4 regions of the Neorhizobium tomejilense genome follow, and region 1 is predicted to be linked to each of the others. Evidence: predicted binding sites of a transcription regulator. Region 1 holds the regulator's gene; each other region holds the start of a gene.
The links. Region 1 encodes LexA, which represses DNA repair genes until DNA is damaged. Its sites were predicted from a motif close to TGTTCNNNNTGTGTTCNG; they were not measured.
Positions count from the first base shown of each region.

Region 2: ACSQ3G_RS14580 (ATP-dependent helicase) is a predicted target of LexA. The motif match lies at 1,619-1,636, and genes of this name have one in related genera.
Region 3: ACSQ3G_RS04100 (sel1 repeat family protein) is a predicted target of LexA. The motif match lies at 1,695-1,712, and genes of this name have one in related genera.
Region 4: ACSQ3G_RS19890 (ImuA family protein) is a predicted target of LexA. The motif match lies at 1,476-1,493, and genes of this name have one in related genera.

Region 1 is NZ_CAXUSO020000001.1:1,421,783-1,425,146, forward strand. It holds gene ACSQ3G_RS07350 (ComEC/Rec2 family competence protein) at 1-1,197, shown strand, start outside; gene lexA (transcriptional repressor LexA) at 1,178-1,897, opposite strand; gene ACSQ3G_RS07360 (VOC family protein) at 2,098-2,970, shown strand; gene kdsA (3-deoxy-8-phosphooctulonate synthase) at 2,975-3,364, shown strand, end outside.
Region 2 is NZ_CAXUSO020000001.1:2,852,373-2,855,736, reverse strand. It holds gene ACSQ3G_RS14580 (ATP-dependent helicase) at 1-1,615, opposite strand, end outside; gene ACSQ3G_RS14575 (iron ABC transporter substrate-binding protein) at 1,937-2,950, shown strand; gene ACSQ3G_RS14570 (ABC transporter permease) at 3,023-3,364, shown strand, end outside.
Region 3 is NZ_CAXUSO020000001.1:786,968-790,331, reverse strand. It holds gene ACSQ3G_RS04105 (pyridoxal phosphate-dependent aminotransferase) at 1-1,052, shown strand, start outside; gene ACSQ3G_RS04100 (sel1 repeat family protein) at 1,240-1,506, opposite strand; gene ACSQ3G_RS04095 (DUF2147 domain-containing protein) at 2,043-2,381, shown strand; gene ACSQ3G_RS04090 (hypothetical protein) at 2,955-3,173, shown strand; gene ACSQ3G_RS04085 (hypothetical protein) at 3,260-3,364, shown strand, end outside.
Region 4 is NZ_CAXUSO020000001.1:4,035,988-4,039,351, forward strand. It holds gene ACSQ3G_RS19885 (Y-family DNA polymerase) at 1-604, opposite strand, end outside; gene ACSQ3G_RS19890 (ImuA family protein) at 516-1,454, opposite strand; gene ACSQ3G_RS19895 (metallopeptidase family protein) at 1,627-2,064, shown strand; gene ACSQ3G_RS19900 (DUF1737 domain-containing protein) at 2,082-2,288, opposite strand; gene ACSQ3G_RS19905 (HpcH/HpaI aldolase/citrate lyase family protein) at 2,285-3,187, opposite strand; gene ACSQ3G_RS19910 (hypothetical protein) at 3,295-3,364, shown strand, end outside.

The sequences.
Region 1 (3,364 bases):
AGCTTCCAGATGTCGTTTGCCGCCACCGCCGCCCTGGTCGCCGGCTACGCACTCTGGAAACACAGGGCGAAGCGCCGCGATCCCGAACCTCTGCCATTCCGTCGCCCTATGGTGACTCCGGTGCTGGCATCCTGGAATTTCGCGGCCGGCATCTTCGTGACCTCGCTGATCGGCGGCATCTCGACCGCCATGTTCTCGGTCGAGCATTTCCACCGTATCGCCACCTACGGCCTTGTCGCCAACCTCGCCGCCATGCCGATCATCTCCTTCGTGGTCATGCCGGCAGGGCTGGCCGGCATGCTGCTGATGCCGTTCGGCCTCGATGCGCCCTTCATGAAGCTCATGGGCCTCGGCCTGGGGTGGGTGATTGCAATTGCCAAACACGTCGCCGCCTGGGGCGGCGATGTCGGCATAGGGCGACAACATCCCTGGTTCCTCGCCGTCTCGACGGCAGGTTTCCTGCTGTTGACGCTCATGAGGACGAGACTGAGACTGATAGGCCTGCCGCTGATGGTGACCGCTCTGCTGCTTTCCTGGCATGAGCGGTCGATGCCCCTGCCGGATATCCTGATCTCGGAAGACGGGACGATGGTCGCATTTGTAGACGGGAAAGGGGTCGCCACCAATCGCGCCCGCCCGCCCGACTTCGTCTACGGCCAATGGAAGAGGGCGCTTCTGCTCGGTGATCCCACCAAGCCTGAAATGTCGCCATCCAGGGACAAGCCGCCCGACGACAGGCCACCCGGCGCGAAAACCAACGAGCGCCGCGAATTGACCCCGCAGCAACTGGAAACGGCAAAGTCGAGGATAAAACAGGCGCCTGCCGGCCGCTTCACCTGCGAGCCGACGGCCTGGTGTGCGGCAAGCACCGGCAAGGGCATCGTTATCGCTGTCGAGGACGGCCGTTATGCGGGTGCCGCCTGCGACGCCGCCAGTCTTGTCATTGCGCCGCGCGCCCGCTTCGACCAATGCCGGTCCGGCGCCCTGATGATCAATGGTGCCATGCTTCGCAAGGCGGGTGCGCTGGAGATTTCCCTCAACGGCGCGACCGACATTCGGCGCTGGCAGATCCGTGCCGCCATGGCGGGCGCAGACCGTCCCTGGAGCAGGCACCGCCACTATGATTGGCGAAGCCAGGGTTTCGATGGGTCATTGCCGGAACCGCTCCGGCAGATGATCAGTGATACCGGCGGATGAGGCCGACGAGCTTGCCCTGGATCTTCACCCGGTCCGGCCCAAAGATGCGGGTCTCGTAGGCTGGGTTGGCGGCTTCGAGGGCGATGGAGGCACCGCGGCGGCGGAAGCGTTTCAGCGTCGCTTCCTCGTCGTCCACCAGCGCCACGACGATATCGCCCGGATTGGCCGTATTGCTGTTGCGGATGATCACGGTATCGCCGTCGAGAATGCCGGCCTCGATCATCGAATCGCCCTTGACCTCGAGCGCATAATGTTCGCCGGAACCGAGCATCTCGGCCGGCACGGCGATGTCATGCGTGTTGTTCTGGATCGCCGAGATCGGCACGCCGGCAGCGATGCGGCCCATGACCGGAACTGTCGTGGCGTTCGGCGAATCGTCGTTGGCGGCGGGTTTCTGAGGCGCCGCGACCGGCTGCGGTTTGCCGAGGCTGCCCTCGATGACGCTCGGCGAAAAACCGCGCCGTGGCTGCATGCTCGGTGAGTAGGCTTCCGGCAGCTTGATGACTTCGAGCGCCCGGGCCCGGTTCGGCAGGCGGCGGATGAAGCCGCGCTCCTCGAGCGCGGTGATCAGGCGGTGGATGCCTGACTTGGACGCGAGGTCGAGAGCATCCTTCATTTCATCGAATGACGGCGGGATGCCGGATTCCTTCATGCGTTCGTGAATGAACAGAAGCAATTCCTGTTGTTTGCGCGTGAGCATCTTTTGGCACCCTCAGAGTCGGAAACAAATCCAGAACGGACACTATATGTTCCATATGTGTTCTGCAAGTCCCTAAATTTCTGTGAAGTATGATGATTTTTTCTTCATAGATGCGTGCCAGATATCTCGAGCCACACCACTTGCGCGGCGCGAGCCCGCTGCCAAAGTAGCTTTGCGATTCCAATTCCGGGGGCCCTCGCGTGAACGCAAGACCAATCGATCATCTCGTGCTGCCGGTGGCGGGACTTACCGCTGCGCGTTCCCGGCTCACGAAGCTTGGTTTTACAGTTGCGCCCGATGCTTTTCATCCTTTCGGCACAGCCAATGCTTGTGTGTTCTTCTCGGATGGCAGCTACCTGGAGCCGCTGGCTCTTGCCAATCGCCGTCATGCAAGCGCGGCCGCCAAACGCGGCAACGTTTTTACCGCACGCGATCTGGCCTTCCGCAAGGCACGCGACAGGCAGGGTTTTTCCGCTCTCGTTGTGGCGACCCGTGACGCGATGGCCGATCACGCGCGTTTCAAGATGCGTGGCGTTTCGGCAGGCGACGTGCTGGAATTCTCCCGCGGGATGACCTTGGCCGACGGTTCCGAAACCCAGGCGAGCTTCCGGCTGGCTTTTGCGGGTGATGACCGGGCGCCCGACTTCCTGATGTTTTCCTGCCAGCGGATCAATCCCCTGCCGGCCGATCGCGGCGAACTGGAGCACCATTCCAATGCGGTCATGGGGCTGAGCAAGATCATTCTGTCGGCATCGGCGCCCTCCGATTTCGCACCCCTGGCCGAGCAGGTGCTGATGACGAAGGCCAAGCCGGAGGCTGTTTCGCTCGAGCTTGCCGCGGCCAATGCCCGCATTCGCATCCTGCAGGATCACGAACTCGAGGCGGAATTCGCCCTGCCGTCGACGCCGGGTGCCGAGGGGCTGCGCGGCCGGGTGATCATCTTCAAGACGGCCGATCTTGCCGTGACAGAGATCACCCTTGCTGCTAATGACGTCGCATTCGTCCGCCGGGAGGGCCGTGTTCTCGTCTCGGCGGCGCCCGGCCAGGGTGTTTTGTTCGGCTTCGAGGAATAGGTTCATGGAAGTTACCGCAAATTCCAGCGTCTCCGTCGGCGAGGGAGACGGCAAGGTGGTTTTCGCGCAGGACGCAAAACTGTCGCTGATCGCCGGCCCATGCCAGATGGAAAGCCGCGACCACGCCTTCATGATGGCAGGCGCGCTCAAGGAACTCTGTGCCAAGCTCGGTATCGGCCTCGTCTACAAGTCTTCCTACGACAAGGCCAACCGCACGTCGATTTCCGGCAAGCGCGGCATCGGGCTCGAAACCGCCATGGAAATCTTTGCCGACCTCAAAAAGGAGTTCGGCTTTCCGGTCCTGACCGACATTCACACGGAAGAGCAATGCGCCGTCGTTGCCGAGACGGTCGACATCCTGCAGATACCGGCTTTCCTCTCCCGCCAGACGGAC
Region 2 (3,364 bases), 1.4 Mb from region 1:
GTTCGGTGAGGAACCGTTCCCGCGAGGCATAACCCGAGGCGATCTGTTCTAGCTGTAAAAGGTCGGCCTTGCGGGTCTCGGCGTCCTCGTGGATGCGGATGAGATGCGGCTCGTACCACTGGCGGGCAAGGCCGATCTCGGACGGCCAGCCTTGGCCCTTGCGGATTGCGGCGAGCATGTCGACAAAGGCCGGCCAATCGGCGCCGGACCGCGGCGGGGCCGGGATTTCCTGGAGGGCTGCGAGCGGCTCGGGATCGGCGGCGATCGCATCGAGGATTTTTCCGGCCGTTTGCGGGCCGATACCGGGGATGAGCTGCATCAGCCGGAAGCCAGCGACGCGGTCGCGCGGGTTCTGGGCGAAACGCAAGGCCGCCAGCATGTCCTTGACATGGGCACTGTCGAGGAATTTCAGGCCACCGAACTTCACGAAGGGAATGTTGCGGCGGGTGAGCTCGACTTCGAGCGGGCCGGAATGGTGGGACGCGCGGAACAGCACGGCCTGCTGTTTCAAAGTCATGCCGGTTTCGCGGTTTTCGAGGATTTTTTCGACGATGTAATTGGCCTGCTCGGTCTCGTCCTTGACGGCGACGAGGCGGGGGCGCTCCTCCGACTGGCGCTCGGTCCAGAGGTTCTTGGTGAAGCGCTCCCGGGCGAGATCGATGACGCCGTTGGCGGCGGCGAGAATCGTATTGGTCGAGCGATAATTGCGGTCGAGCGTGACGATGTTGGCCGGCGGATCGAACGTGTTGGGGAAATCGAGGATGTTGCGAATCGTCGCGGCGCGGAAGGAATAGATCGACTGGGCGTCGTCACCCACCACGGTAAGGCCGATGCCGCCGGGTTTCATCGCCATCAGGATCGACGATTGCAGGCGGTTGGTGTCCTGGTATTCGTCGACGAGGACATGGTCGAAACGGCCGCCGACATCCTGTGCAATCGCCGGCTCGCTCATCATCTGCGCCCAGTAGAGAAGGAGGTCGTCGTAATCCAGCACGTTCTGGGCCTGCTTGGCCTCGACATAGGAGGCGAACAGTTCGCGCAGCTGCGGTTCCCAGGCGGAGCACCAGGGGAAATTCAGTTTCAGCACCTCGTCCAGAGGCGTTTCCGAATTCACCGCACGGGAATAGATCTGCAGACAGGTGCCTTTGGTGGGAAACCGGTTCTCGGTCTTCGAGAAGCCGAGCTCGTGGCGCACTAGGTTCATCAGGTCGGCGGAATCTTCGCGGTCGTGGATGGTAAAGTCGTGGTCGAGGCCGATCTGTTCGGCGTAGAGGCGGAGCAGCCGGGCGCCGATGCCGTGAAAGGTGCCGGCCCAGGCGAGCGCATCGGTCATGATGCCTGCATTTGCGCCCAGAACCTGCGCACAGATGCGCTCGACGCGGCGGCCCATTTCCGAGGCCGCGCGGCGGGAAAAGGTCATCAGCAGGATGCGGCGCGGATCGGCGCCCGAGACGATCAGGTGCGCGACACGATGGGCAAGCGTGTTGGTCTTGCCGGAACCGGCGCCGGCGATGACCAGCAAAGGCCCGGCCGGGCCGCCCTTGGGCACGTCCGAGCCGTGCTCGACCGCACGCCGTTGCGCATCATTCAGCTTTTCCAGATAAGCAACAGCCATGCCCGTTCCTGATGTGTTCGAATTAGCCATAGCTGATTCGTGGGCCTGCGCGGAAATCCGCGTCGGCACTTATGCGGCAAGTCGCCAACTTGCCCGCGGGCCGGAAGATTGCGACGATGCCGCCGGCGGCAATTCCCGCCCAAGTACAATTGTACACAAGGCCCGGTGCCGCGATCAATTCGCGTCGCCTGCTGTATCTGTTTGTATTTAAAACGTAAATCACGCCTTTGTTACGCCTGTCGTGGAAATAAACTTGACCACAAATCTCTGCTTTGGTTATGACGAGCTCGTCAAATTCCTGACTCTCTTGCGGAGGCGACCTTGAAAGCTTCATTCACCTTGGCCGCGGGCGCTGCCCTGGCTTTTTCCGTTCTGTCCCTATCGTCGCCGGCTTCGGCGCAGGTGGCCGACAGTCTCACCATCTATAACGCCCAACACGAAGGGCTGACCAAGGAATGGGTGAAGGCCTTTACGGAAGAGACCGGCATCGCGGTCACCATCCGCCAGGGCAGCGACCTCGAAATCGCCAACCAGATTGTCCAGGAAGGCGCCAATTCGCCGGCCGACGTGTTCCTGACCGAAAATTCGCCGGCCATGGTGCTGGTCGACGGCAAGGGCCTTTTCGCGCCGGTCGACAAGGCGACCCTCGACCAGGTTCTGCCGGGTTTCCATCCGGCCAACGGCAACTGGGTCGGCATCGCTGCCCGCTCGACGGTTTTTGTCTATGACAAGACCAAGCTGACGGAAGACAAGCTGCCGAAGTCGATGCTCGACCTTGCCAAGCCGGAATGGAAGGGCCGCTGGACGGCATCTCCGTCGGGCGCTGATTTCCAGGCGATCGTCGGTGCGCTGCTGCAGCTCAAGGGCGAAGAAGCGACCGCTGCCTGGCTGAAGGGCATGAAGGAAAATGCGACCCCGATCCGCGGCAACTCGACTGCCATGAAGGCGGTCAATGCCGGCCAGTTCGAAGGCGCGCTGATCTATCACTACTATTATTTCGGCGACGTCGCGAAGACCGGCGAGAACACCAAGAACATCGGCATGCATTATTTCAAGAACCAGGATCCGGGCGCCTTCGTGTCGATCTCGGGCGGCGGCATCCTCGCCTCCTCCAAGCACAAGGAACAGGCGCAGACCTTCCTGAAGTGGGTCACCGGCAAGGGCGGCCAGAAGATCTTGCGCGACGGCACCTCCTTTGAATACGCCGTTGGCAAGGGCGAGGCTTCCAACAAGATGCTGACCCCGATCGCCGACTTGGCAGCCCCGAAGGTCGAGCCTTCGACCCTCAATAACGCCAAGGTCACCGACATGATGACCGCCGCCGGCCTGCTCTAAAAAGCGGCCGATAACAGTTGCACGGAGACATCGCAGGGCGTACCTGCGATGTCTCGTATTTTCGGACCGGCAATGACTTCCACCACAGATACCAGGATCTCCATCGCGCCGCGACACCGCCTGCCGGCGGCGTCGTCCTGGACGCTGACGATCGCGGTCGTGGTGGCCTTGCTGGCGCTGCTGCCGCTCGGCTTTGTGTTATGGGCGGCGGTGGTGACCGGTTGGGAGATGGCCTCGCAGCTGATTTTCCGCTCGCGGGTCGGCGATCTGCTGGCCAATACGGTCCTGCTCGTCGTCTTCACCATTCCGATCTGCGCCGTGCTCGGCGTCGCGCTCGCCTGGTTGACGGAACGCAGCGACCTGCCGGGCGCGCGGTTCTGGTCCTGGCTCTGCGTCACGCCGCTTGCCGTGCCC
Region 3 (3,364 bases), 630 kb from region 1:
TCGTCGGACCCGAGGCCATCGAGCGCAATCGCGGTCTCATGGTGAAGGCACGCATCGGCGCCAATGAAAATGGCTTCGGCCCTGCGCCTTCCGTCATCGAGGCGATCAGCGCTGCGGCGACAAGCACCTGGAAATATGCGGATCCGGAAAATTTCGAACTGAAGCAGGCGCTCGCCGCGCATCTGCGCTGTCAGATCAACAACATTGCCGTCGGCGAAGGCATAGACAGCCTGCTCGGGATGATCGTGCGGATGGTGATCGAGCCGGGCATGCCGGTCGTCACCTCGTTCGGCGCCTATCCGACGTTCAACTTCCACGTGGCCGGCCATGGCGGCCGGCTGGTGACGGTGCCTTACGTCGACGACCGCGAAAACCTCGATGGGCTGCTGGAAGCCGTTCGCCGTGAAAACGCGCCGCTGGTCTATTTCGCCAATCCCGACAATCCGATGGGAAGCTGGTGGGATGCCGACAGCATCATCGCTTTTGCCAAGGCGCTGCCGGAAACCTGCCTGATGATTCTCGACGAAGCCTATTGCGAGACAGGTCCTGCCGGCGCGACGCCCGATATCGCCGCCCTGATCGACCGGCCGAACATCATCCGCACCCGGACCTTCTCGAAGGCCTACGGCATGGCCGGCTCGCGGGTGGGTTATGCGATCTCGACGCCCGGCACTGCCGAGGCCTTCGACAAGATCCGCAATCATTTCGGCATGAACCGGATCGGTATCGCCTCGGCACTCGCGGCGCTGAAAGACCAGGCCTACCTCTCCCAGGTGATCGGGCAGATCAAGGCCTCGCGGGACCGGATCGCGGCAATCGCTGAAACCAACGGACTGAAGCCGCTGGCGTCCGCCACCAATTTCGTGGCGATCGATTGCGGCCGCGACGGCGCCTATGCACGCTCGATCGTCGATGGGCTGATGGAGCACGGGGTTTTCATCCGCATGCCGGGTGTTGCGCAGCTCAACCGCTGCATCCGCGTCAGCACGGGCCCGGAATCGGACATGGCGCTGTTCGAAGAAGCGCTGCCGAAGGTGCTGAAGGGCCTATAGGCTATACGAAAAATGACCGCGCCGGCCTTGTTCCTGCCGGTCGCGGTCTCAATTTCCGACGATCGTCCCCGTCCAGACCGACCGCCCTGTCTCCCAATCCCTCATGGGTGCTGTCTTTTGGATTGTTCTCCCGCCGGCCCTCTTGCGGGGCCGGTCAATTCGTCGAGCACGGCGCTCCTGAAGGCGCTCAATGCATGGTCATCCATTCGCGAGCGGCGCGGAGTGCCGTGGCCAGCTGCATCTTGCTCATCGTCTGAGCGAGGTCGGCGCGCAATTCGGCGGCGCGATCGGAGCCTTTGATCGCGGCAATGTTGAGCCATTTGTGTGCGGAGATCAGATCGACGTCGCAACCACGACCGGTCGCATACATCAGGCCCATTTCGCAGAAAGTGTCAGCGCGGGTTTCGCCACCCATGGTGGCCATTCCGGAATTGTTCATTTCAAAGCGTGCCATCGGTTTGATCCCTGTTAAAGCCTGTTGTTCGTCGTCTGCCCTGTTTTTGCCCTTTCGGGCTCCATCCGGATCACCGTCTTGAAGCGGCTGTTTCGATCCTTCCGGCCGGCGATTTTTTCCGCTCGTTTGATGACTTCACTATGCGCCCAACCTTCCAAAAGACGCCTAAAAAGCATGATTAATTCAACGAAAACAAAGTTCAAACGCTTCGTAAATTTGAGTTTTTGTTAAACATGGGATGCCTTGCATTTTAAGGAATTTGCGGAGATTTTTACGAAAAGTTTAGAAAACGATTTAAACCGATCGCTAACTACGAATACGGTTCGGTTGGACGAACCTGTCTCCAGGGCTGTGGAAAACCCCGGCCTTCCCGAGCGCTGAAATTCCGCCATATCGGGCCCAAACCCGTATTTACCTTTACGTGTGCGTAAGATAAATTTCGGCACGAGTTCGTCCAGAGGGGTGCGAACTGGAGGAAACCGCGCCGTCTGTCTGCTCTCGAAGCTCAGCGGCGGAAGCGAAGGAGGAGAACAATCATGATGCGCAGACTGATGCTTGTTGCAGTGCTGGCACTTGCCGCGACCGGAGCCCGAGCCGCAGAGCCGATCGAAGGCAATTGGAAGACCGCCAGCGGCGAGACCGCGGTGATCGGCAAATGCGGCACCGCCTATTGCGTGACGCTGAAGACCGGCAAACATTCGGGCAAGCAGATCGGCAAGCTCTCCGGCAAGGACGGCGAATATAGCGGCGAGATCACCGACCCCGCGGAGGACAAGACCTATAGCGGGTCCGGCTCGGTCAACGGCAATTCGCTCAAGATGAAAGGCTGCGTCCTCGCCATCCTTTGCAAGTCGCAGACCTGGACCCGCCTCTAAGCCGATCGCCCGAATATCGTCCCATATAGAAGTGCAGAAATGGCCGCGCCGGCAACGGCACGGCCATTTTTGGTTTCCAACCGTCAAGAGGTGCCTGAATATTTTGCTGCGCCGCATCAAGAAAAGGCAATTTGATCACGCGAACGGCATCGATTTGGGGCGTAAAAATCCGCGAAATTTCAATGTCACAGTTTTGTGAAAAGCTTGAATACCTATTGAACACTATTTACGCCACATAAAAGCCTCGAAAATGACATGATTTCCCGAAAATTACACGCAGTCGGTGCAATTCCTTTCGGAACCGGATATATTACTGATTTTACTTATTAATTATCTTACCAAATCGTAACTTAATCGATTTATTCGTGGCTTTTTCCGAGAAATAGCCACGATAAGCACGTTTTACGTGCATTTTTTCCAAGCAGTTTTCGCTGTCAACGTTTCGTTGACAGCAGTCGCCGAAATGGGGGGCTTTCGGATCGAACCGATCGGTCCGATATCAGCATCGCAAACAGAAATTCACTCTGGTTCGGACCCCAAGACCGAACCGAACATAACCCAAGGATAAAGACAATGACCAAGATCACTTCCGCATTCGCCGCAGCCCTTATCGCTTCGGCCTCGTTCGCTTCCGTCGCCCTCGCTGAAGGCGACTATTACGAAGGCGCCTCCAAGGCTTCCGCTACCGTCGACCATGTTCAGACCGGCAGCATTGCTCAGGATCAACAGAACCAGATCCCGGCTCCGATCGGTCGCGGCGACTACTACGACGGCGCAAACCGCCCGAACTAACCGCAGCTCATTCAAGATACCGAAACAATCTCCGCAGGCCAGGTCGCAAACTGAAAGCCGCGGGTAACTCTGAAGGGACTACCACCATGACCAAGATCACTTCCGCTATCGCCGCAGCCCTTATCGCTTCGGCCTCCTTCGCTTCCGCCGCTCTTGCTGAAGGCAACTACTACGAAGGCGTTACTCCGCCG
Region 4 (3,364 bases), 2.6 Mb from region 1:
CGATCCTTTTCAGTCCGAGCTTGTAGAGCGCTGCGATGGTGGCCTCATCGATACGCAAAGCGTTGACCGGCAGCGGCGCCAGCACCGCCTCCGTCACTTGGTCGGCAATCACGCCGCCGCGACCGAAGCGACAGGCGGCCCAGGACAGGCCTGGCGACGAGGAGATCGCCCCTTTGACATCGAATCCCATCTGCAAAAGTCGGCCAAGGATGTCCTTGAGCAGAGCCTCCTCGCCACCGAAGAGGTGGGTGCAGCCGGTTATGTCGAGAAACAGACCTTCGCGGCCGTCCAGCGCCACCAGCGGTGTATAACGATCGCACCAATCGGCGATCGCCTCAAGAAGGCCCTGGTCCGCCGCGCCATCCTCGTCCACCACGTCGATCTTCGGAAACATGGCGCGCGCTTCCGCCAACCCCTGCCCACGCTTCAGCCCGAGACGTTCGGAAACCTCGTCGAGCGCTGTGAGCCGCATGGCGTTTTCGCGCCGGCCGGCACAGAGGATCGGTGGATGATGTTCAGGACGCCCTTTCGAACGCCACGACAGCCCCCAGAGCCGGCGCGCGATCCTGTCGGTCGGCAGGTGCGGGAAGACGAGCGCCAGGATGCGCTGGCGGGTTGCGGAAAGAGAAAGCCTCTCCTGCCTCTCGGCCGAGGGAAAATTGACGGTCATGGGGATTCCACTCCAGAAGTAGGGATAGCGGAGCCGGGATGCGGCTCTTCTCCAGGGTCAGCCTGAAAACGGGATGACCGATGCTGCCGCCAAGCTCGGATCCCTCCGGAAGATGCCGGCGAGCCGCCGGCGCCGGTTCGACAAGGAAGCGGAACGAGGCGCTGCTTGCCTCCTCCTCTCCCGCATGCCGCAGCAGAAAGAGCGGCCGTCCCGCCGCCTTTGCCCTCAGACCCAGCCTGCGGCTTTCGGTGAGACCGAAATGCCTGGGGTTGCCCCGGATTTCGAGAATGATGGCGACAACAGCCCCGCTGGCCACCGCAGTCTCCGCAAGCCACAGGGCATCGTCCAGCTTGCGCGGAGAGGCGTAAAGAACATCCCGCTGGCTCAATCCGAACTGTTTGAGGCCGACGGAATAGGGAATTCCGGCCTCCTGCGTGGACACGACATCGCCGATCCACAGAACCGGCGCGTCGCCTAGTTGTCTCGCTTTCAGGTGAGAGGCCAGCGAGAGAGCAAAGCCGCTTGCTGCTCCGGCATCTCCCATCAGCAGCGAGCGGATTTCCGTGATGCCGTCGAGCGGCAGGCCACCTTCCAACGCGGTATCCATCGGCGGTATGCCGAATGGCAAACGCGGTTGATTATTCCTGGCTTTCTGGCCTTCCGGATCAGCGGCCAAGTCCGCCTGTTCCGCCGCGGCAAGCGCCGGGAGAGATTTTCCTTCCAATCTGGCGATCTGTTCGCGCAGGGCAAAAAGCGTCTCCTGCGCCGTGGCGTGCTCGGCCATGGCGTCAGCTCCATTCGTACACGTTCTCTTTATGTTCTTATGGATTCCAGAGCTGGCCGAAAGAGTCAACAGCCAAATCCTGGGAATCTTTTCCTCGGATCCTAGGCCAATGATTCTTCACTCGAAAAATATCGCGGGAGGTACTATATGGGCCTGATCAGAAGGAGAGCCTATGGCCCGCATCGACCAGACCGACGATTGGCAGGATCGCCACGCACCGACGATCAGCACGTTCGAGTCGTTGGCGATCGAAGCCTATGGTCATTTACCGGAGGAATTCCGGGCTCTCACCGTCAACCTGACGATCGAGATCGAGGATTTCCCGGACGACGACGTTTTCGAGGACATGGCGCTCGAGACACCCTTCGACCTGCTCGGCCTTTTCGAAGGCCGCGGCATTTCCGAGCGGTTCAACATGGAAACGGGCGAATTGCCGAACCGCATCCGGCTTTATCGCCGGCCGATCCTCGATTACTGGGCGGAAAACGAGGAAACCCTGGGCGATATCATCACCCATGTGCTGATCCACGAGATCGGCCACCATTTCGGCCTCAGCGACGACGACATGGAGCGTATCGAGGCCAGCGCCGACGAAGCTGCTCAGCGCTGATCCTCTCTGACTGGAGCTTATTGCTCGCCGAGCTTCATCTCGGGATCGTATTCCTTGCCGTGAACGGTTTTGGTCACCGCCTGGCCGCACTGCATTTCGCCGGTCGTGGCGTTGAAAGCGTAGGTCGGCGAACCGGAAAGTTCCCAGCCTTTGTTCAGCGCCGCCGTCACCTTGTGGCAGAAGGAAGAATCGTCGGGACCGCTGAGGAAGCGATAAAGTTTCATGGCGTTTTCTTTCGTTCGGCGATGATGCGTGCCTTGGCGGCAAGCTTTTCAGCCTCCACCAGGTGCAGCCGCTCGACCATCTTGCCGTTGAGGTTGATGACGTTGAGATGTTGCGCGTCCGGTTCCGCAAAGGCGGCAATCACCGCTTCCGCCTCTTTCACGGCCTGAGGATCCGGCCCGAAATGCCGGTTGGCAGGTTCGATCTGGGCCGGATGGATCAGCATCTTGCCGGAAAAGCCCATGGCGCGTCCCTGGGCGCATTCCGCCTCAAAGGCTTCTGCATCCTTGAACTCGTTGAAGACGCTGTCGATCACATCGATCCCATGGGCGCGGCCGGCAAGCACGATCTGCATCAGCCAGGGCACCAGATAGGCCCGACCGGGCTGCGGCAGCACGCCCGTCTCCTTGCGCAGGTCGTTGAGGCCGACCACGAAACACTGGAGCCGCTCGTCGACAGGGGCAATTGCCGGCGCATTCAGGACGCCCTTCGGCGTTTCGATCATTGCCCAGATGGCAAGATCGTCCGGAGCCCCGGCCTCGGACAGGATATCCGCCACCGCCTGGACCTGCGACATGTGCTCGACCTTCGAGATCAGCACCACGTCGGGAGAGACCTCGGTCACCAGGTCCATATCCGCCTTGCCGAATTCGGTTTCGAGCGGGTTGATGCGGATGACCGTTTCCCTGCCCCGGAGCGGATTTTCCTTAAACAACCGGCGCAGGTTGTCGCGGGCCTCCGCCTTCTTTTCCGGCGCGACGGAATCTTCCAGATCGAAGATCGCCGCATCGCAATCGAGGCCATGCACCTTTTCCAATGCCCTCGCATTGCCGGCCGGCACGCTCAGGATCGAGCGGCGAATACGAAAGGAGGCGGATTTGATATCGGTCAAGGCGATCATCGGCGCTTTGTGCCAATCTTTTTGGTCTGCGGCAATACTGCATGCCCAAAGCCCCTTGCAAGACAGGGCGGAAGGCTCCACATTCTTTGGTGAGAAAGGTATATACCATGCAAAATATTCGCGTCTTCTTCGTCATCATATCGGCCATCGCCGTGCTCGCCATGGCAGCACTTCTGA